4 regions of the Pseudomonas sp. KH_046_1 genome follow, and region 2 is predicted to be linked to each of the others. Evidence: predicted binding sites of a transcription regulator. Region 2 holds the regulator's gene; each other region holds the start of a gene.
The links. Region 2 encodes sigma-54, which starts transcription at its own class of promoters, with help from an activator protein. Its sites were predicted from a motif close to ANTGGCATNNANNTTGCTNT; they were not measured.

Region 1: glnA (type I glutamate--ammonia ligase) is a predicted target of sigma-54. The motif match lies at 1,869-1,888, and genes of this name have one in related genera.
Region 3: glnK (P-II family nitrogen regulator) is a predicted target of sigma-54. The motif match lies at 1,194-1,213, and genes of this name have one in related genera.
Region 4: flgB (flagellar basal body rod protein FlgB) is a predicted target of sigma-54. The motif match lies at 1,979-1,998, and genes of this name have one in related genera.

Annotation. Positions count from the first base shown of each region.
Region 1 covers NZ_CM174481.1:377,503-381,032, forward strand. The annotation lists gene AC3IT9_RS01710 (cupin domain-containing protein) at 1-189, opposite strand, end outside; gene glnA (type I glutamate--ammonia ligase) at 368-1,774, opposite strand; gene thiI (tRNA uracil 4-sulfurtransferase ThiI) at 2,103-3,530, shown strand, end outside.
Region 2 covers NZ_CM174481.1:954,282-957,811, forward strand. The annotation lists gene rapZ (RNase adapter RapZ) at 1-712, opposite strand, end outside; gene ptsN (PTS IIA-like nitrogen regulatory protein PtsN) at 715-1,179, opposite strand; gene hpf (ribosome hibernation-promoting factor, HPF/YfiA family) at 1,192-1,500, opposite strand; gene AC3IT9_RS04220 (RNA polymerase factor sigma-54) at 1,575-3,068, opposite strand; gene lptB (LPS export ABC transporter ATP-binding protein) at 3,341-3,530, opposite strand, start outside.
Region 3 covers NZ_CM174481.1:6,163,236-6,166,765, reverse strand. The annotation lists gene AC3IT9_RS28340 (BRO-N domain-containing protein) at 1-307, opposite strand, end outside; gene AC3IT9_RS28335 (accessory factor UbiK family protein) at 740-1,000, opposite strand; gene glnK (P-II family nitrogen regulator) at 1,420-1,758, shown strand; gene AC3IT9_RS28325 (ammonium transporter) at 1,794-3,131, shown strand; gene AC3IT9_RS28320 (secondary thiamine-phosphate synthase enzyme YjbQ) at 3,345-3,530, shown strand, end outside.
Region 4 covers NZ_CM174481.1:4,869,816-4,873,345, reverse strand. The annotation lists gene AC3IT9_RS22295 (chemotaxis protein CheV) at 1-801, shown strand, start outside; gene cheR (protein-glutamate O-methyltransferase CheR) at 847-1,674, shown strand; gene flgB (flagellar basal body rod protein FlgB) at 2,041-2,448, shown strand; gene flgC (flagellar basal body rod protein FlgC) at 2,452-2,895, shown strand; gene flgD (flagellar hook assembly protein FlgD) at 2,911-3,530, shown strand, end outside.

The DNA.
Region 1 (3,530 bases), 580 kb from region 2:
CGTGAGTTTGAGCACTGTCAGCTCGGGCGCGGCATCCGGGTAGCGAACGTAAGGTGTGCTATCCCACGACTTGCTGCTTTGAAGCAGGATTTCCCGTTTGATTTCTGTCGATGGGGGTTTTGTGGTGCAGCCCAGAAGGGCGAGGGCGGTGAGAGCGGCCAGTAGCGTCTTGAGTGGGAAGGTTTTCATCATTCCATCCGTTGATTGCAGGTAGTGAACAGGCTACGAGTCATTCAAGTTGGTTGATGCCGGACGATGCTGTGTGTGCCCGAGGAGATGTCGAGTTTCATTGTCGGAAGTTGCCCACAAAAAAGGCCTCCCGAAGGAGGCCTCTTTTTGTCACGCCGTGTGTTGCGGCGCTACCGGATCAGCAGCTGTAGTACAGCTCGTATTCCAGTGGGTGTACGAAGGTACGTACCTTGATTTCTTCTTCGCTTTTCAGGGCGATGTAAGCGTCGATGAAGTCGTCGCTGAAAACGCCGCCTTTGGTCAGGAACGCACGACCTTTGTCCAGCTCTTCCAGGGCTTCTTTCAGGCTGCCGCAAACTTGTGGGATCTCTTTGGCCTCTTCAGGCGGCAGGTCGTACAGGTTTTTGTCAGCGGCATCGCCAGGGTGGATCTTGTTCTGGATGCCATCCAGGCCAGCCATCAGCAGTGCGGCGAAGCACAGGTACGGGTTGGCAGCCGGATCCGGGAAGCGTGCTTCGATACGGCGGGCTTTCGGGCTCGACACGTAAGGAATACGGATCGAAGCGGAGCGGTTGCGAGCCGAGTAGGCCAGCATCACTGGAGCTTCGAAGCCTGGAACCAGACGCTTGTAGGAGTTGGTCGCCGGGTTGGTGAAGCCGTTCAGGGCCTTACCGTGCTTGATGATGCCGCCGATGAAGTACAGGGCGGTGTCGGACAGGCCGGCATAACCTTCGCCTGCGAAGGTGTTCTTGCCATCTTTCCAGATGGACATGTGAACGTGCATGCCCGAACCGTTGTCGCCGTACAGTGGCTTCGGCATGAAGGTCGCGGTGCGGCCGTAAGCGTCAGCAACGTTGTGTACAACGTACTTCAGGGTTTGGGTTTCGTCGGCTTTCTTCACCAGGGTGTTGAACTTGACGCCGATTTCGTTCTGGCCGGCAGTCGCCACTTCGTGGTGGTGAACTTCGACGGTCAGGCCCATTTCTTCCAGTGCGTTGCACATGGAGGTACGGATTTCGTGGTCGTGGTCGAACGGTGGAACCGGGAAGTACCCACCTTTGACGCCTGGACGGTGGCCTTTGTTGCCGCCTTCGATGTCCTGGTCGGACATCCACGAACCTTGTTCAGAGTAGATCTTGAACATGGAACCGGAAATGTCGGACTTGAACTTGACCTGGTCGAAGATGAAGAACTCTGGCTCTGGACCGGCGTATACGGTGTCACCGATAGCGGTGGCTTTCAGGTGCTCTTCGGCGCGCTTGGCGATCGCACGTGGGTCGCGGTCGTAGCCTTGCATGCTCGAAGGCTCGATGATGTCGCAGACCAAGATCAGGGTCGGTTCTTCGGTGAACGGATCCAGGACAGCGGTGGAGTCGTCCGGCATCAGGATCATGTCGGAGGCTTCGATGCCTTTCCAGCCAGCGATGGAGGAACCGTCGAACATTTTGCCGACTTCGAAGAAGTCGTCATCCAGCGCATCGCGAGCCGGCATGGTCACGTGGTGCTGAGTGCCTTTGGTGTCCGTGAAGCGCAGATCAATCCACTTGACGTCATGATCTTTGATGAGTTGAACCGACTTCGACATAGTGTCCTCCGGGTGGCTTCGGGCTAGTAATGGATGCCCTTAAATGTGGGTGATGCCGGCGCGAATACTCTGCCAAGGCAACCTGCCTCACAAGGGAGCAAATTGCATGCCAGTGCCCCAGCATGGGTTTTTTGCCCCAATTTCACGCCTGTCAGGCGGAAAAGTACCTTAAAGCGGAAAATCCCGCCCTACAATGTGGCGTTCATTTCAATAAATGACCTGTTTTGGTGCGCGCAAAACCTTCTGCACATTAACTGGTTAAACCTTGAGCAATTTCCGCTATAATCCGCGCCCCCCTTTTTCGGCAGGCCATGCGCGCGCTGTTTCCATGAAATTAATCGTAAAAGTCTTCCCCGAGATCACCATCAAGAGCCGCCCGGTACGGATGCGTTTCATCCGTCAATTGGCCAAGAACATCCGTGCCGTGCTCCGCGATCTGGACCCGGCCGTGGTGGTGAACGGCGTGTGGGACAACCTCGAGCTGGAAACCCGCGTCAGCGACCCCAAGGCCTTGAAGGAGATGGGCGAGCGCCTGAGTTGCATGCCGGGCATCGCGCATTTCCTGCAGATCGATGAGTACCCGCTGGGCGATTTCGACGACATCGTTGAAAAGTGCAAGCAGCACTACGGTGATGCACTGGCCGGCAAGATCTTCTCGGTGCGTTGCAAGCGTGCCGGCAAGCACCCATTTAGCTCCATCGATATCGAAAAATATGTCGGCAGCCAGTTGCGCCGTCAGTGTGGTGCCGCCGGGATCGACCTGAAAAAGCCGGAAATCGAAGTCCGGATCGAAGTTCGCGACCAACGGTTGTTCGTGATCCACAGCCAGCACAACGGCATCGGCGGATATCCGCTGGGCGCGCTGGAGCAGACCCTGGTGCTGATGTCCGGCGGCTTCGATTCCACCGTAGCGGCCTACCAGATCATGCGCCGCGGCCTGATGGCGCATTTCTGCTTCTTCAATCTGGGCGGACGTGCCCACGAACTGGGCGTCATGGAAGTCGCGCATTTCATCTGGAAGAAGTACGGCAGCTCCCAACGCGTGCTATTTGTCAGTGTGCCGTTCGAAGAAGTGCTGGGCGAAATTCTCGGCAAAGTCGATAACAGTCATATGGGCGTAGTATTGAAGCGTATGATGTTGCGCGCTTCGTCCCAAATTGCCGATCGACTGCACATCGACGCACTGGTCACCGGTGAGGCGATCTCCCAGGTGTCGAGCCAGACGTTGCCGAACCTGTCAGTGATCGACTGCGTGACCGAAAAGCTGGTACTGCGCCCGCTGATCGCCAGCCACAAGCAGGACATCATCGACCTGGCCAACGAAATCGGTACCGCCGATTTCGCCCGGCACATGCCGGAATACTGCGGCGTCATCTCGGTCAATCCGAAGACTGCGGCCAAGCGCTATCGCGTCGAGCATGAAGAGAAAGAATTCGATATGGCGGTACTCGAGCGTGCGCTCGAAAACGCCAAGCTGGTGCCGATCGATCGCGTGATCGATGAATTGGGCCAGGACTTGCAGATTGAAGAAGTCAGCGAAGCGCTGGCCGGTCAGATCGTCATCGACATCCGTCACCCGGATGCCGCTGAAGACGACCCGCTGGAACTCGCTGGCATCGAGGTACAAACGATGCCGTTTTATGCAGTGAACGCTCGTTTCAAGGAACTGGACCCTACTCGCCAGTACCTGCTGTATTGCGACAAAGGCGTGATGAGTCGCCTGCATGCCCACCATTTGCTCAGTGAGGGGCATGCC
Region 2 (3,530 bases):
AACGCGGCAGCCACTTTAGCAGGTATGTGGAAATGTCCTGAAACATCTCTTCGACATCCGGTTGTGCCGCCAGATAGTCGGCAACCGGTTGATCGAGCCCGGACTGTTCGCGCAATTCCGGTTTCCAGTAAGGGTTGGGCAGGCAGCGCACATCGAACACCAGGTCGGCGTCCACCGGCATGCCACGCTTGAACCCGAAGGACTCCACCAGGAACGCAGTGCCCGGCTCTGGCTGATTCAGCAGGCGCAGTTTGATGGCGTCGCGCAGCTGGTACAGGTTCAGGCTGGTGGTGTTGATCTTGAGATCGGCGAGGTCGGCAATCGGCCCGAGCAGGTCGCTCTCGACGCTGATGGCTTCGGCCAGCGAGCGGTTGGCATTGGTCAGGGGGTGACGTCGGCGGGTTTCCGAGAAGCGCTTGAGCAGGGTTTCTTCGTCGGCGTCCAGGTACAGCACATCGCACTGGATGTGGCGGGCACGGACTTCCTCGAGCAGGTCGGGGAAGCGTGACAGGTGGCTGGGCAGGTTGCGCGCGTCAATGGAAACGGCGACCAGCGGCTGTAACAGCTCGGTATGAACCAAGGCGCGTTCGGCCAACTCCGGCAGCAGGCCGGCAGGCAGGTTGTCGATGCAGTAGTAGCCGTTGTCCTCAAGAACGTTGAGGGCGGTACTTTTACCTGAGCCGGAACGGCCACTGACGATGATCAAGCGCATGATTACTGACCGTTTTGCTCGTCCAGGACAACCTGATACAGGGCTTCGTTGCTTGCAGCACTACGCAGCTTTTCGCGAACTTCCTTGCGGTCGAGCATGCTGGCGATCTGTCGCAGCAGCTCAAGGTGCGCATCGGTGGCGGCTTCCGGGACCAGCAGCACGAACAGCAGGTCAACCGGCGCACCATCGATGGCGTCGAAATCGATAGGGGCGTCCAGGTGCATCAATGCACTGATGGGCGAAACACAGCCCTTGAGACGGCAATGTGGAATAGCGATTCCATTGCCAAACCCGGTGGAGCCGAGTTTTTCACGGGCAATCAGTGCCTCGAAGACATCTTGCATCTCCAGGGCCGGCACTTCGCGGGCGATCAGATTGGCAATTTGTTCGAGGGCTTTCTTTTTACTGCCTCCCGGCACGTTCACCAGGGAACGGCCGGGGGTCAGGATACTTTCAAGTCGGATCATGGGTAGGGAGTGTTAACGACCGGTTGCGCCCTGGAGGAGGCTCTGGGTCTTTTCCTTATGTTTTTTGAGTTGTTTATCCAGCTTGTCGGTGAGTGCGTCGATCGCGGCGTACATATCGGTATGTTCCGCGTTTGCGACCACTTCATTCCCGGGAATATGCAGCGTGGCTTCGATTTTCTGCTTCAGTTTTTCGACGGTCATCGTGACCTGCACATTAGTGATCTTGTCGAAATGTCGCTCCAATCGTTCGAGTTTTTCGCCGATGTAGGTGCGAAGAGGTTCGGTCACTTCCAGTTGGTGTCCACTGATGTTGACTTGCATACAGCTTCTCCTTCGTTGCCAGTGCATAAAGCGGTAGATCAGATGATCTACCACTGGAACGCTGTGGCGTGGCTCTACATCAACCGCTTGCGTTCGCTCGAAGGCGCGATCCCGAGGGATTCGCGGTACTTGGCGACGGTGCGGCGAGCCACCTGAATGCCTTGTGCCTCCAGTAAACCAGCGATCTTGCTGTCACTCAACGGCTTTTTCTGATTTTCCGCGGCAACCAGTTTTTTGATGATCGCCCGGATCGCCGTGGACGAGCATTCGCCGCCTTCGGAGGTGCTTACGTGACTGGAGAAAAAGTACTTCAGTTCATAAATGCCCCGGGGGGTGTGCATGAACTTCTGGGTGGTCACCCGTGAAATCGTCGATTCATGCATGCCGACCGCTTCGGCGATGTCATGCAGGACCAGCGGCTTCATGGCTTCGTCGCCGTACTCCAGAAAGCCGCGTTGATGCTCGACGATCTGGGTGGCAACCTTCATCAGGGTTTCATTGCGGCTTTGCAGGCTCTTGATGAACCAGCGGGCCTCCTGCAACTGATTGCGCATGAAGGTGTTGTCGGCGCTGGTGTCGGCGCGGCGCACGAAACCGGCGTACTGGGCGTTGACCCGCAGACGTGGCACCGACTCCTGATTCAGCTCCACCAGCCAGCGCTCGTTGTCCTTGCGCACGATAACGTCAGGAACGACGTACTCGGCTTCGGTGGACTCGATCTGCGAGCCCGGGCGCGGGTTGAGGCTCTGGACCAGTTCGATGACCTGGCGCAGTTCATCTTCCTTGAGCTTCATGCGGCGCATCAACTGGCTGTAGTCGCGGCTGCCAAGCAGGTCGATGTAATCGGTGACCAGGCGCTTGGCCTCGGCCAGCCAAGGTGTCTTGGCTGGCAATTGACGCAATTGCAGCAACAGGCATTCACCCAGGTTGCGGGCGCCGATGCCGGCGGGCTCGAACTGCTGAATGCGGTGCAGGACGGCTTCGATTTCGTCCAGTTCGATGTCCAGTTCCGGGTCGAAGGCTTCGAGGATTTCCTCGAGGGTTTCGTCCAGGTAGCCCTGATTGTTGATGCAGTCGATCAGGGTCACGGCGATCAGGCGATCGGTGTCGGACATCGGGGCCAGGTTCAGCTGCCACAGCAAGTGGCTCTGCAGGCTTTCGCCGGCCGAGGTGCGGGTGGTGAAGTCCCACTCGTCGTCGTCACTGCTGGGCAGGCTGCTGGCGCTGGTCTGGTAAACGTCCTCCCACGCGGTGTCGACGGGGAGTTCGTTGGGGATGCGCTCGTTCCAGTCACCTTCATCGAGGTTATCAACCGTCGGGGCGCTTTCCTGGTAGGAGGGCTCCTGGATGTCAGTGTTGGGCTTTTGTTCGGCGTTGTCGGCCAAGGGGTCGGAATTGTCGAAGTCGTCGCCTTCTTCCTGGCGTTCGAGCATCGGATTGGACTCCAGGGCCTCCTGGATTTCCTGTTGCAGGTCCAGGGTCGACAATTGGAGCAGGCGGATGGCCTGTTGCAGCTGCGGTGTCATCGTCAGCTGCTGGCCCATTCTCAAGACTAGCGATGGTTTCATGGCAGGGGCTTAACACCTTATTCGCCGGCGCACATGCGCCATCCACTACAGGGCGCCGGGGCGCCAAACATAAGCAAATTATATGCCTGAAACTGAATGGTTTGCCTAGAGCGCTGTAACAATAAAAGCTGCAAAGTTTTGTTGACAGGTTGCTCCGGCTGGCTCCTGAACATCTTTGAAGCGTCGGGTTTGCCTGGAGCGCTGTAACAATAAAAAAGAGTTGATTTTTTATCGAGACAAGCGCCCGTCGACTGCTCTGGCACCTCGGTGTCTTACAGGCGGAATTCGTGGCCCAGGTACACTTCCTTCACCAGGTCGTTGGCCAGGATGGTTTCAGCGTCGCCTTCAGCGATCAGTTGACCGTCATTGACGATATAGGCGGTTTCACAGATATCCAGGGTTTCACGAACGTTGTGGTCCGTGATCAGCACGCCAATGCCTTTGGCCTTGAGGTGGTGAATG
Region 3 (3,530 bases), 1.1 Mb from region 2:
CGGGAACAACTTCGTGGGTGAGCCATTCGCGTAAGGCTCGGTATTCGGGGCAGTAGTGATAGACCAGCAAGGCGTAGACGCCGGATTCGCTGATCAGCAGGGTGTTTTCGATGTGGCCGTGGATGAGGGTTTTGGCTGTTTGGTATTGGTCGGGGTCGAGTTTTCGGACTTGGCGGTCGTTGAGGTAGATGCGTAGAAGTCGCCCTAGGTCGCGGGCGCTGAACCAGGGTTGGTTTTGTATTAGTAGGGCGTGGAGGTGGAGTTTGTGGCGGGTGAAGACATGAGGGATTAGATAGCTTTCTTCCATTTTGCAACTCCGGATGCGTATGAAGGAAGCTGCCTCTGTTCGTCGCCAAACGAAAGGGTGGCAGCTGCGCGCGGGTTGGCGAACCGGTGCATCCGGACAAACCGGCAGACCTGAAGGTCTCCCACGCACAGCCGCCATAATTCGAGATGGGATAATTCCCTGAATCGAATGTGGTCGCGGTGCGTCGGATGCTATCCAGGTCGCCAAACCCAGTGCTGAGCATTCAGCTGGGGATGAGCTTAGAGACCGGATACCTAGCGACGCAATCGGACGGCGGTGTGATGTTTGTAGGACGTTGCCGGGATTGTTGCGGGGCTGAAGATCAAAAGATCGCAGCCTTCGGCAGCTCCTACAGATGAAGCGCAAGGTCGTTCCGACCTTCAATCGCGAGCAGGCTCGCTCCCACAAGGGGACTGCATTTCACATCAGAATTTATTCGGTTGGCGGATTCAGCTTCGCTTCCAGCTCAGCCACCTTCACCTCAAGGCTCTCCAACCGCGCCCGGGTGCGCGCCAATACAACCATCTGGCTATCGAATTCTTCCCTACTCACCAGATCCAGTTTGCTGAAGCCGCTCTGCAGCAACATTTTGAACTGGCTTTCGATTTCGGCTTTCGGCAGAGGCGTGTCGCCGCTGAAAAGTCGGGAGGCGGTGCCGGTCAGGGCGTCGAGGAAGTCTTTTGGCGCGAGCATGGGCAATGTCCTGGAAACAATGACGGGCAGTGTATCACGCAGTGTCTATAGTCATTTGCGCAGGCGAAGGGCGCACGCTTTTCGCGCATGGGGACGGACGGCGTCGCACCGTTATTGTGCGTAACCAGGCGAGTGTTGTTGCGATATGGCAGACATCTGCCAGCAAAAGATTGAAAACTATGAGTTTTGTGGAGATGGCAAGGTTTCTGCTTAGATGCTGGTGACCCATGCACTGATGCAGTCGCTGTGACGAATGCAGTGCGCCAAGCGAAACACGGGGAGTGCTTCGTCAGGAGCGGTTAGCTGGCGTCGAACGGGCAGGTAAGGCCGACGATGCGTTACAAAGCCAGGCACTGCGCTTAGACTTGAGTCGGGTTTGTTTTCCTGGGGCAAGTCCACCAATTCGGGAGAGAGTTTTCATGAAGCTAGTCACTGCCATCATCAAGCCGTTCAAGCTGGACGACGTACGCGAGTCGCTGTCCGAGATCGGCGTGCAGGGCATTACCGTCACTGAAGTCAAAGGCTTTGGTCGGCAGAAGGGTCACACCGAGCTGTACCGCGGCGCGGAATACGTGGTCGATTTCCTGCCCAAGGTGAAGATCGACGTCGCCATCGACGACAAGGATCTGGACCGGGTAATCGAGGCCATCACCAAGGCGGCCAACACCGGCAAGATCGGTGACGGCAAGATCTTCGTGGTCAATCTGGAACAGGCGATTCGCATCCGTACCGGCGAAACCGATACCGACGCAATCTAAGCCGCCACAAACCCAACGCCCCAGGAGAAAACAATATGACTCTGCGTAAATTCGCAGGGCTAGGAGCCCTGTTGTCCATCGTAATGCCCAGCCTTGCTCTGGCGGCAGACGAAGTGGCGGCCCCAGTCCTCAACTCCGGCGACACCGCCTGGATGATGACCTCGACAGCCTTGGTGCTGTTCATGACAATTCCCGGCCTCGCGCTGTTCTACGGCGGCATGGTCCGGTCGAAAAACATTCTTTCCGTGATGATGCAGTGCTTCGCCATTACCGGTCTGATCAGCGTCCTGTGGGTCATTTATGGCTACAGCATCGCGTTCGACACCACGGGCATGGAGCAGGGCGTCGTCAACTTCAACTCGTTCTTCGGCGGCATGGGCAAGGCATTCCTCGCCGGCATAACGCCAGCCAGCCTGACCGGCCCTGCGGCGCTGTTCCCTGAGGCGGTGTTCGTTACCTTCCAGATGACCTTCGCGATCATCACCCCGGCGCTGATCGTCGGTGCGTTCGCCGAGCGGATGAAGTTCTCCGCGATGCTGGTGTTCATGGGCATCTGGTTCACCCTGGTGTATGCGCCGATCGCGCACATGGTCTGGTCCGGCAACGGTGGCCTGATGTGGGACTGGGGCGTGCTCGACTTCGCCGGCGGCACCGTGGTGCACATCAACGCAGGTGTAGCAGGTCTGGTTGCCTGCCTGGTGCTGGGCAAGCGCAAGGGTTTCCCGACCACGCCGATGGCGCCGCACAACCTCGGTTACACCCTGATGGGCGCGGCCATGCTGTGGGTCGGCTGGTTCGGTTTCAACGCCGGTTCCGCCGCTGCGGCCAACGGCACCGCCGGCATGGCGATGCTGGTGACTCAAATTGCTACCGCTGCTGCTGCACTGGGCTGGATGTTTGCCGAGTGGCTCACCCACGGCAAGCCTAGTGCACTGGGCATCGCTTCGGGCGTGGTTGCCGGTCTGGTGGCAATCACCCCGGCTGCCGGCACCGTTGGCCCGATGGGCGCGCTGGTAATCGGTCTGGCAGCTGGCGTGGTGTGCTTCTTCTGCGCCACCACCCTCAAGCGCAAGCTCGGCTATGACGATTCCCTGGACGCCTTCGGCGTGCACGGTATCGGCGGTATCCTCGGCGCAATCCTGACGGGTGTGTTCGCTGCTCCGTCCCTGGGTGGCTTCGGCACCGTGACCGACATCGCCGCACAAGTGTGGATTCAGTGCAAAGGCGTAGGCTTCACGGTGATCTACACCGCGATCGCCACATACATCATCCTCAAGGTGCTGGATGCGGTCATGGGCCTGCGTATCAACGAAGAAGAAGAAGCGGTCGGCATCGATCTGGCGCTTCACAACGAACGCGGCTACAACTTGTAAGCAAGCGTATAAAAACCTGCCCGGCTTGCCGGGCATTTTTTTGTCTGGAATTTGTCATTGAAGGCTGAGCTGAAAGGTTTTTTCCTACAGGTTTTACGATGTTTACGTCGGGTGTTTTTGTGCGGCCAAAGGCTTACAGGACTGAAGGAATATTAGGGCCTTTGTTTTTTCCCAGAGCGCGCTAGAATGCGCCCCGAACGTGCGGAGAACTGTATGTGGCAACAGACTCTGATTACCTTGCGGGCGAGGCCCCGGGGCTTTCATCTGGTAACGGACGAGTTACTCGCCGGCTTGCCTGAACTCAAGGCGTGTCGGGTTGGTCTGTTGCATTTGTGGCTGCAGCATACCTCGGCGTCGTTGACCATCAACGAGAACGCCGATCCGGCGGTACGTCGCGAC
Region 4 (3,530 bases), 2.4 Mb from region 2:
CAATGCCCCAAACTGACGCTGATGCCCAAGTCCAGTCCTGTCGTGTGCGGCGTGGCGAACATCCGGGGGGCGACCATCCCGATCCTTGATCTGGCGATGGCGACCGGCTCCGGTGCGTTGAAGGACAAGCACAACCCTTTCGTGATCATCACGGAGTACAACACCAAGACCCAGGGTTTCCTGGTCCGCTCGGTGGAGCGCATCGTCAACATGAACTGGGAGGAGATCCATCCGCCGCCCAAGGGCACCGGGCGCGATCACTACCTGACGGCGGTGACGCGGGTCGATAACCAGCTGGTCGAAATCATCGACGTCGAGAAGGTGCTGGCGGAAGTTGCGCCGACACCGGAAGCGATTTCCGTGGGCGTGGTGGATGTCGAAACCCAGCACAAGGCGCTTTCGTTACGCGTGCTGACGGTCGACGACTCATCGGTGGCGCGCAAGCAGGTCACGCGTTGCCTGCAAACGGTCGGCGTCGAAGTGGTGGCGCTGAACGACGGTCGGCAAGCGCTGGACTACCTGCGCAAACTGGTCGACGAGGGCAAGAAGCCGGAAGAAGAGTTCCTGATGATGATCTCCGACATCGAGATGCCGGAGATGGACGGGTACACCCTGACGGCGGAAATCCGCAATGACCCGCGCATGCAAAAGCTTCATATCATCCTGCACACTTCGTTGTCGGGGGTATTCAATCAGGCGATGGTCAAGAAGGTCGGTGCCGATGACTTCCTGGCCAAGTTCCGTCCTGATGACCTGGCATCCCGGGTAGTCGACCGGATCAAAGCAGCAGATATCAGCTAGGGGCTCGCACCCCTGGCAGTCAACACGATTTAAGAGGCGGCATCATTGTCTACGGGTAATTTGGATTTCGAACAGTTCCGGGTATTCCTGGAAAAAGCCTGTGGCATTTTGCTCGGTGAAAACAAGCAGTACCTGGTCTCCAGCCGTCTCAACAAACTGATGGAACAGCAAGGCATCAAGTCTTTGGGTGAGTTGGTTCAGCGCATGCAGACCCAGCCGCGCAGCGGTTTGCGCGAGCAGGTGGTGGATGCCATGACCACCAACGAAACCCTGTGGTTTCGTGACACCTACCCGTTTGAAGTCTTGAAGAACAAGGTACTGCCCGAAGCGATTAAGGCCAGTCCCGGCCAGCGCCTGCGCATCTGGTCGGCGGCGTGTTCGTCGGGCCAGGAGCCGTATTCGCTGTCGATGTCCATCGACGAGTTCGAGCGGGTCAACCTGGGTCAGCTGAGGATGGGTGTGCAGATTGTTGCCACCGACCTGTCCGGTACCATGCTGAACAACTGCAAGACCGGCGAGTACGACAGCCTGGCCATCGGCCGCGGCCTGTCACCCGAGCGCCTGCAACGTTACTTCGACCCGAAAGGGCCGGGGCGCTGGGCGATCAAGGCGCCGATCAAGAGCCGGGTGGAATTCCGCTCCTTCAACCTGCTGGACAGCTACGCGAGCCTCGGCAAGTTCGACATCGTGTTCTGCCGCAACGTGTTGATCTACTTCTCCGCCGAGGTGAAGAAGGACATCCTGTTGCGTATCCACAGCACGTTGAAGCCGGGCGGGTACCTGTTCCTCGGTGCTTCCGAAGCGTTGAACGGTTTGCCGGATCATTACCAGATGGTTCAGTGCAGCCCGGGGATCATTTACCAGGCGAAGTGATTGGACTGATTTCATCAAAAACGGGAGTCCTTCAGGGCTCCCGTTTTTTTGTGCCTGATGATTTCTCACAGGTACCACCTACCCCTGTGGGAGCGAGCCTGCTCGCGATGGCGTCCTGACAGTCGAGTTCAGCTTTGCCAGACACACCGCTATCGCGAGCAGGCTCGCTCCCACAGTGGCCGGCGGTGTTCTGAAAGGGTGAGGAGGCGGCAGAAAAGCGGCATGCGGCGGAAAACCGTTGCCGCTTTTCTGGCATTGCCGCGTTGCCATGGCCGGCAAAGCCCCGGTTTCCGGGCTTTTTTGAATTGGCATGGGGCTTGCTAAGTTGATCCTACGAAAAATCAGGTCACCCGAAGGTTTCCCGACATGAGCATCAGCTTCGATAAAGCGCTCGGTATCCACGAACAAGCCCTGGGCTTCCGCGCCCAGCGTGCCGAAGTCCTGGCCAACAACATCGCCAATGCCGATACCCCGAACTACAAGGCTCGGGACCTGGACTTCTCGAAAGTGCTCGCCGAGCAGAACGAGAAAACCAAAAGCGGCACCTTCGCCTTGAACATGACCAACAGCCGTCACATCGAAGCTGAAGGCCTGGGCAATGGCGACGAGTCGTTGCTGTATCGCACGCCGATGCAACCGTCGATCGACCAGAACACCGTGGACGCTCAGCTGGAACAGTCGAACTACGCGGAAAACGCGATCGGTTTCCAGGCCAGCTTCACCCTGCTCAACAGCAAATTCAAAGGGCTGGTATCAGCCCTGCGTGGAGAGTAAGCCATGTCTCTATCCAGTGTTTTCAACATTGCCGGTAGCGGCATGAGTGCGCAGACCACGCGCTTGAACACCGTCGCTTCGAACATCGCCAACGCCGAGACGGTCTCGTCGAGCATCGACCAGACCTACCGCGCGCGCCACCCGGTATTCGCCACCATGTTCCAGGGCGGGCAGAGCGGCGGCAGCGACTCGCTGTTCCAGAGCCAGGATGCCGCTGGCCAAGGCGTGCAGGTGCTGGGTGTGGTCGAAGACCAGAGCAATCTCGAGGCGCGCTACGAGCCGAACCATCCGGCGGCCGATGCCAAGGGTTACGTCTACTACCCGAACGTCAACGTGGTGGAAGAAATGGCCGACATGATTTCCGCGAGCCGTTCGTTCCAGACCAACGCCGAAATGATGAACACCGCCAAAACCATGATGCAGAAGGTCCTGACCCTCGGTCAGTGATAAGGGGCGACTCAGATGAGTGTTACCGATTCCACCAGTGGTTTGAGCCTCAACGACATCCTGGCCAACTCGTCGATCAAGACCAACACTACGACTGACGGCCTCGCGTCCGCAACCGGCAGCGCCACGGGCAACAAGGCGCTGGGCAAGGATGCGTTCCTGCAGTTGCTGGTGACCCAGCTGAAAAACCAGAACCCGCTGGAGCCCCAGGACAACGGCGCGTTCGTGGCCCAGTTGGCGCAGTTCAGCAGCCTTGAAGGCATCACCACGCTGAACAGCACCGTGAGCGGCCTGGCCAGCAACTACAACTCGTCCCAGGCCTTGCAGGCGTCGTCGCTGGTGGGGCGTTCGGTCATCGCGCCGGGCGACAAGGCCGTGGTCGATACCACCAAGAGCCTCAGTGGCACGGTGGTGGTTCCGTCTTCGGTGGCGTCCGCCACCCTGAAGATCACCGACGCCGACGGCAAGACCGTGCGCACCATCGACCTGGGTTCGCAGAAGGCCGGCAACGCCAGCTTCATCTGGGACGGCAAGAACGATGCGGGTGAGACGGTACCTGCGGGCACCTACACCTTCGGCGCCACGAGCACGATCGATGGCCAGTCCGTCGCGTTGATCACCAACCTGCCCGCCAC